Indioceanicola profundi: one gene and its partner. The protein of the gene in region 1 interacts with the protein of each later gene in a pairwise test. Links are inferred from orthologs where the notes say so. Each region holds a gene or a part of one and is shown on either strand. Other genes may lie near its edges.

The links.
Region 2: the proteins of eno (region 1) and rpe interact in binary tests that used the Escherichia coli proteins (3 or more experiments, as listed by UniProt). The link is inferred for Indioceanicola profundi from one-to-one orthologs.

The regions. Positions count from the first base shown.
Region 1 is NZ_CP030126.1:1,362,326-1,366,262, forward strand. The notes cover bases 1,103-3,931. They hold eno (phosphopyruvate hydratase), read right to left. Parts: upstream 3,243-3,931; coding sequence 1,962-3,242; downstream 1,103-1,961. Other genes in these bases: pdhA (pyruvate dehydrogenase (acetyl-transferring) E1 component subunit alpha), read right to left, coding at 1,103-1,267; DOL89_RS06470 (FtsB family cell division protein), read right to left, coding at 1,452-1,811; DOL89_RS06480 (lysophospholipid acyltransferase family protein), read right to left, coding at 3,384-3,931. Outside these bases: DOL89_RS06460 (pyruvate dehydrogenase complex E1 component subunit beta), read right to left, coding at 1-226; more of pdhA, read right to left, coding at 254-1,102; more of DOL89_RS06480, read right to left, coding at 3,932-3,937. UniProt on the Escherichia coli protein: Catalyzes the reversible conversion of 2-phosphoglycerate (2-PG) into phosphoenolpyruvate (PEP). It is essential for the degradation of carbohydrates via glycolysis.
Region 2 is NZ_CP030126.1:2,731,472-2,734,926, forward strand. What follows is about bases 555-3,455. They hold rpe (ribulose-phosphate 3-epimerase), read right to left. Parts: upstream 2,418-3,455; coding sequence 1,692-2,417; downstream 555-1,691. Other genes in these bases: cbbX (CbbX protein), read right to left, coding at 772-1,695; DOL89_RS12960 (ribulose bisphosphate carboxylase small subunit), read right to left, coding at 2,410-2,844; DOL89_RS12965 (form I ribulose bisphosphate carboxylase large subunit), read right to left, coding at 2,874-3,455. Outside these bases: DOL89_RS12945 (class 1 fructose-bisphosphatase), read right to left, coding at 1-532. UniProt on the Escherichia coli protein: Catalyzes the reversible epimerization of D-ribulose 5-phosphate to D-xylulose 5-phosphate.

The DNA.
Region 1 (3,937 bases):
TGGCGATGGGGGTGTTCACCGCCACGCCATCGGTGCCTTCCGGCACCAGGATCTTGGCCAGCGTCCCCTCGTCCACGGCCTCCACCTCCATGGTGGCCTTGTCGGTCTCGATCTCGGCCAGCACATCGCCGGACTTGACCTCGTCCCCTTCCTTCTTCAGCCACTTGGCCAGCTTGCCTTCCGTCATGGTCGGCGACAGGGCCGGCATCAGGACCTGTACGGGCATTCGTCGGTTCCTCCGGATGTCGTCGGCTCAGGATTCCACCAGCACGTCCGTCCACAGTTCGGACGGATCGGGCTCGGGGCTCTGGGTGGCGAACTCGGCAGCCTCGGTGACCACCTGTTTGACCTCGCGGTCGATGACCTTCAGCTTCTCCTCGTCGGCGACGCCGTCGTCGAAAAGCCGCTTCTTCAGATTGTCGATGGGGTCGCTTTCCGACCGCATCTTGTTGACCTCCTCCTTCGTCCGGTACTTCGCCGGGTCGGACATGGAGTGGCCGCGATAGCGGTAGGTCTTCATCTCGAGGATCATGGGGCCGTTGCCGGAACGGATGTACTTCACAGCCTCATCGGCGGCGGCCTTCACGTCCAGCACGTCCATGCCGTTCACGGCCTTGCCCGGAATGCCGTAGGCGCTGCCGCGATTGCACAGCTCACCGGCCGAGGCACGCGCCTGGGAGGTGCCCATGGCGTACTTGTTGTTCTCGATGATGTAGAGAACCGGCAGCTTCCAGAGCGCCGCCATGTTGAAGCTTTCGTAGACCTGGCCCTGGTTGACCGCACCGTCGCCCATGTAGCAGACGTTGATGCCGCCATCCTTGTTGTACTTGTGGGCGAAGGCCAGACCGGTTCCGATCGGCACCTGGGCGCCGACGATGCCATGCCCGCCGAAGAACTTCTTCTCGCGGCTGAACATGTGCATTGAGCCGCCCTTGCCCTTGGAGTAGCCCCCGCGGCGGCCGGTCAGCTCGGCCATCACGCCTTTGGGGTCCATCTGGCAGGCCAGCATGTGGCCGTGGTCGCGGTAGCTGGTGATGATGCTGTCACCGGGCTGCAGCGCAGCCTGGATGCCAACAACCACGGCCTCCTGACCGATATAGAGGTGACAGAAGCCGCCGATCAGGCCCATGCCGTACATCTGCCCCGCCTTCTCCTCGAAGCGGCGGATCAGCAGCATTTCACGGTAATAATGGATCAGTTCATCCGGGCCAGGCAGGGATGCGGCTTGCGGTGCCGCGGGCTTGGCGCGGCGTCGGGACGTGGCCACTCGCTCCTCCCTCAAAGAATGTTCGCGCAGGCAACAGGCGTCGCGCCGCAACGTGCCGCTAGTGCTAGCGCCCTGCGAAACTCATTGCAAGCTGTGTGCAGTGCAATACGCTGTTTTGGCACGCATTTTTGGGATTAACCTTGAACAGGCTAATCGAAGCGTTTTCAGCGGCTTAGGTAGGAAATCAGGGGACGCTCTGCGCCGGATGCGGGTCAGGCCGTCCCGGAAGGAGGATCACCAGATCATCCGGATGCGTGTGGTTGAGCTGGGCGCGCGCCCGCTCCTCCAACATATCCGGGTCCAGGCTGTCGGGCCGCAGCAGGGTGGTACGGCGCTCCAGCTCGATACGTTCGGATCGCACCTGCTCCAGCACGCGCTCCGCCTCCTCCACTTCGCCCTGCAGATGCGTCAGCGCGACGAGGCCGCGGTCGCCCTGAACCGTATGATAGGCGAAGTAGGCCACCACAAACGCCCCGAGGACCGGCCCCACGATCTGGCGGAGCAGGCGATTGATTCCATTGAAGAAGGGGCGTGCGGCGATCATGTCGGCATGGAATCATGGGCTATCCAGGCCGTCAAATAGAAAACGCGTTCGACAAGAATTGTCCGAAGCCCTAACTGAAATCGCACAAGAAAAAGGGGCAGCCCGGCGGGCTGCCCCAATACCTAGCGTTGGTGAAGTCTCCTGGCGTCCTCAGCCGCGCTTCAGAGCGCTGCGCCCCGGATAGACGGCGGCATAACCCAGCCCCTCCTCGATCCGAATCAGCTGGTTGTACTTGGCGATCCGGTCGGACCGGGAGAGCGAACCGGTCTTGATCTGCCCGCAGTTCGCTGCCACCGCCAGATCCGCGATAGTGGAATCCTCGGTCTCGCCGGAGCGGTGGGACATGACGGCGGTGTATCCGTTGGTCTGGGCGATGCGCACCGCTTCCAGGGTCTCGGTCAGGGTGCCGATCTGGTTGACCTTGACCAGGATGGAATTGGCCAGGCCCTTGGAAATCCCGTCGGACAGGCGCGCCGGGTTCGTCACGAACAGGTCGTCGCCGACGAGCTGGCACTTGGAACCGATGGCATTGGTCAGAGCCTTCCAGCCCTCCCAATCATCCTCGGCCATGCCGTCCTCGATGGAGACGATTGGATACTTTCCGATCAGCTCCTCCCAGTAACGGGCCATGCCGGCCGGATCGAGGCTCTTGCCCTCGCCTTCCAGCTCATACTTGCCGTTCTTGAAGAACTCGGTGGACGCGGCGTCGAGAGCCAGCAGAACATCGTCGCCGGGCTTGTAACCAGCCGCTTCGACCGCCCGCATGATGAAGTCGAGCGCCTCGGTCGTGGATTTCAGGTTCGGCGCGAAGCCGCCCTCGTCGCCCACAGCCGTGTTATGGCCCGCGTCCTTCAGCTTCTTCTTCAGCGCGTGGAAGATTTCGGCGCCCATGCGGATGGCGTCGGCGCAGCTCTCCGCCCCCACCGGCATGACCATGAATTCCTGAATGTCGATCGGGTTATCCGCATGCGCGCCGCCATTGATGATGTTCATCATCGGCACGGGCAGGATACGGGCATTGGTCCCGCCGACGTAACGGTAGAGCGGCTGCTCCAGCTCTTCAGCGCTCGCGCGGGCGGTAGCCAGGCTGACACCGAGGATGGCGTTGGCACCCAGGCGCGACTTGTTCGGCGTTCCGTCCAATTCGATCATGGTGCGGTCGATGGCGACCTGCTCGGTCGACTCCAGGCCGGCCAGTGTGTCGAAGATTTCGCCATTCACCGCCTCGACGGCCTTGCGCACGCCCTTGCCGAGATATCGGTCCTTATCGCCGTCGCGCAGTTCGACGGCCTCGTGCGCGCCGGTGGAAGCCCCCGACGGAACGGCCGCACGGCCGAGCGCCCCGGTTTCCAGCCGAACCTCCACCTCGACGGTGGGATTGCCGCGGCTGTCGAGAATCTCGCGGGCGGTGATGTCGATGATGGCGGACATTGGCTGCGCTCTCCTCCTTGTAGGACGCATCGCCGCCCGGAGGATGGTCCGGACGCGCACGGTCAGGCCATCCCCATAGCCGCCGTAACCGCCGGGAGCAAGGGGAAGCGTGGCGTCCGGAAGGCTTACCGCTCGACTGGCCTATGCAGCCAATGCTTCCGTTTCCTTGGTGGTGAGCGGCCGATCCATCGTGCGCTTCGCACCTTTGGTGCCTATGTAGAAGTCGGAAATGCGGGCCAGATCGGCCGCAATGCTCTCCGTCATCCAGAGCAGTTCGCCGAACCGTACCTTACGACGACCGTAATCCAACGCGCAGGGCAGAATGGGAACTCCGGCGGCGCGCGCGATATGCCAGAATCCGCTCTTCCAGTGCTGGCTCTCGCTGCGAGAGCCATCCGGCGCGATGGCCATGGCGAGCTTGTCGGCATTACGGAAGCGTTCGGCAACTTGACCGACCACACCGCCTGCCTTCCGGCGATCCACGCCGAAGACCCCGCACCAGCGCATCAATGCACCAAGCGGCGGCTTCATCAGCGTGTGCTTGCCCATGATCTTGATATCGATACCAAGTGCCAGCGCGGCACCCATCACGACATAGAAGTCCCAATTTGACGTATGCGGCGCGCCGATGCAGATGAACTTCGGAACGTCCGGCACTTCCCCTTCGAAGCTCCAGCCACCCAGCCGGAGCATGG
Region 2 (3,455 bases), 1.4 Mb from region 1 along the record:
CGCCGAAGGTGGCGACGATCATGTCCGCCGGGCCGTAGAGGGCGAAGCCGGCGGCCACCTGCTCGGTGCCGGGCTGCAGGAAGTGCTCCAGCTCCGGCTCGTCGATGCCTTCGGGGGCGCGCAGGATGGAGAAGATGGTGCCGACCGTGACGTTGACGTCCAGATTGGAGGAGCCGTCGAGCGGATCGAAGACCAGGAGGTAGCGGCCGCGCGGATATTGCGGGGGAATGCGGTACAGCTCCTCCATCTCCTCCGACGCCATGCCGCAGAGCTGGCCGCCATATTCGCAGGTGCGCAGGAAAATCTCATTGGCGATGATGTCCAACGGCTTCTGCGCTTCGCCATGCACGTTGGTGCCGGGGGCGGCGGCCTGGGTTCCGGCGGGGCCGGGGGCCTGTTTCAGCGCACCGCGGGCAACGGCGGTGGCGATGAACTTGCAGGCGGTCTGCACATCGTTCAGCAGCGCCGTCAGGTCGGTGTCGCAACCGCCGCGGCGGCGCTGGTCCTCGATGATGAACTTGCTGAACGTCATTCGACGATGCGGCATTGCGTTTCCCCCGTGTTTCGTGCGGCCTTCCTGTTCGACCACGCTTCTCTTTATGTCCGCCGCCATTCGCGGGCGGCTGGTTTGGTCATTTTCCCCTCTCCCCAGCGGGGAGAGGCCGGGAAAGGGGGCGGTTCCTCACCGTCCTGACCCGCGACGGCTCCGATACCCCCTCACCCCATCCCTCTCCCCGCTGGGGAGAGGGAGCTGATTTCAGCCTAGCGCGGCTATTGCGCGAAGACGCGGCTCTTCCGGATATCCTCCCCCGTGATGGTCTGGAGGGCCTCGATGCCGATGGCCTCGCCGCGCTGCTCGAACAGGCGGTTGGCCTGGCGCAGGCGGGCGCGGTCCAGCGCGTTGCGGATGGAGCGGGCATTGGAGAAGCGGGGCTGCTCCATGCGGCGGAGGATGTAGTCCTGCATGGCCGTCTCGGCCTCCGGGGTGAAACGGTAGCTCATCCCGTCCATCATCAGCCGGGCGATCTGCATCAGCTCGCCGGCCTCGTAGTCCGGGAAGTCCACATGGTGGGCGATGCGCGACGCCATGCCGGGGTTGGACTTGAAGAAGGTGTCCATCCGGTCCTTGTAGCCGGCCAGGATCACCACGAGGTCGTCCCGGTTGTCCTCCATCACCTGGAGCAGGATCTCGATCGCCTCCTGCCCGTAGTCGCGCTCATTCTCCGGCCGGTAGAGATAGTAGGCCTCGTCGATGAACAGCACGCCGCCCATGGCGCGCTTCAGCACGTCCTTGGTCTTGGGCGCGGTGTGGCCGATATACTGACCCACCAGATCGTCGCGGGTCACGCTGACCACATGGTCGCGGCGGATATAGCCCAGCGCGTGCAGGATGCCGGCCATGCGGCGGGCCACCGTGGTCTTGCCGGTGCCGGGATTGCCGCTGAAGCACATGTGCAGCGGCGGCGGTTCCGCCTCCAGCCCCAGCTTGCGCCGGGCGCGCTCCACCAGCAGCAGGGCGGCGATCTCCCGGATGCGGGTCTTGACGGGCTTCAGCCCGACCAGCTCCCGGTCCATCTGGCCCAGTATCTCCCCGATACCGGACTCGCGGTAGAGCGCGTCCAGGTCCACCGTGCCGGCGGCGGCGGCGGGCGGAGCCGCGTCCGCCCGGTCCAGCATTTCGGCTGCCGAGGTCATGCTGCCCTCCCTTGCGCCGCCAGGGGCGCCGCCAGCTCATCGCGCATCCGGCCCACCACGCCGCGATAGCCGCCGCCCGCATCCGGGCTGCCGAAGATGGCGGAGCCGGCGACGAAGGTGTCGGCCCCGGCATCGGCCACGGCGCGGATGTTGGCCGGCTTGATGCCCCCATCCACCTCAAGCCAGATGTCGGACCCGGTGCGCGCCGCATGCTCGTCGATGCGGCGGCGGATGTCCGCGATCTTGTCCAGGGCCGACGGGATGAAGCTCTGCCCGCCGAAGCCGGGATTGACCGACATGACCAGGATCAGGTCCAGCCGGTCCATCACATGGTCAAGATAGTGCAGCGGCGTGGCCGGGTTGAACGCCAGCCCGGCGCGGCAGCCCTGGTCGCGGATCAGGGACAGGGTGCGGTCCAGATGGTCCGACGCCTCGGGATGGAAGCTGATGATGTCGGCGCCCGCCTTGGCGAACATGGGCACCAAAGCATCCACCGGGCGGACCATCAGATGCACGTCGATGGGGGCCTTCGTCCGCGGACGGATGGCTTCGCACACCAGCGGGCCGATGGTCAGGTTCGGCACATAGTGGTTGTCCATCACGTCGAAATGGATGATGTCGCACCCGGCCTCCACCACCCGCTCCACCTCTTCCCCCAGGCGGGAGAAGTCGGCGGAGAGGATGGAGGGGGCAAGGCGCTGCCCCCTCACACGCTCAGCCATGACCCGCCTCCGCATAGCGCTGGCCGGCCGGGCGGTTGGTCGCGTAGCTGCGGATCGTGTAGTTGACCTGCCGGCCGGGACCCTCGGCCCGCACCAGCTCGAAGCCGGGCTCCACCGCCGGGCGGTTGACGATGAACGACATCCGCACCGTCTCGAACCCTTCGGAGCTGTCGAAGGCGAGCACCTTCACATAGCTGTCCGCGTTGGCCTTGCGGCAGGCATCCACCTCCATCATCACGCCCTTGGCGTCGCGGAGGTCGAACATGGGGGTGCCCCACATGGTCCAGTAGGTGTTGCGCGGGTGCGGATCGTCGGTGTGCTCCACCGCCACGGCCCAGCCCTGGTCCAGGGCGTACTGCACCTGCATCGTGATCTCCTCGTCCGTCAGCTCCGGCAGGAAGGAGAACTGGCCTTGGGTCAGTCGCATGGGTCTGCTCCTCTATCTGAAGCGCCGGCTCAGGCGGCGACCGTGGGGGTGGGGACGTAATCCACGCTGTCGGTGGAGGCGTAGTTGAAGGTGACGTCCTTCCAGGTGTCGAGGGCAGCACTCAGCGGGCTGCACCAGCGGGCGGCCTCCTGCAGGATCTCCGGCCCCTCGTTCCAGATGTCGCGTCCCTCGTTGCGGGCCTTGACCATCACCTCGAGGGCGACGCGGTTGGCCGTGGCGCCGGCCTGGATGCCATCCGGATGGCCGATCGTTCCGCCACCGAACTGAAGCACCACATCCTCGCCGAGGTAGGTCAGGAGTTGGTGCATCTGGCCGGCATGGATGCCGCCCGACGCCACCGGCATCATGCGCTTCAGGCCGGCCCAGGGCTGGTCGAAGAAGATGCCGTGCTGCAGGTTCTGGGTCACGTTCGTTTCCCGGCAGGTGTCGTAGATGCCGCGGATCACGCTCGGATCGCCCTCCAGCTTGCCCACCACGGTGCCGGCGTGGATATGGTCGACGCCGGCCATGCGCATCCACTTTGCGATGACGCGGAAGCTGACGCCATGCGACTTCTGTCTTGTGTAGGTGGAGTGGCCGGCGCGGTGCAG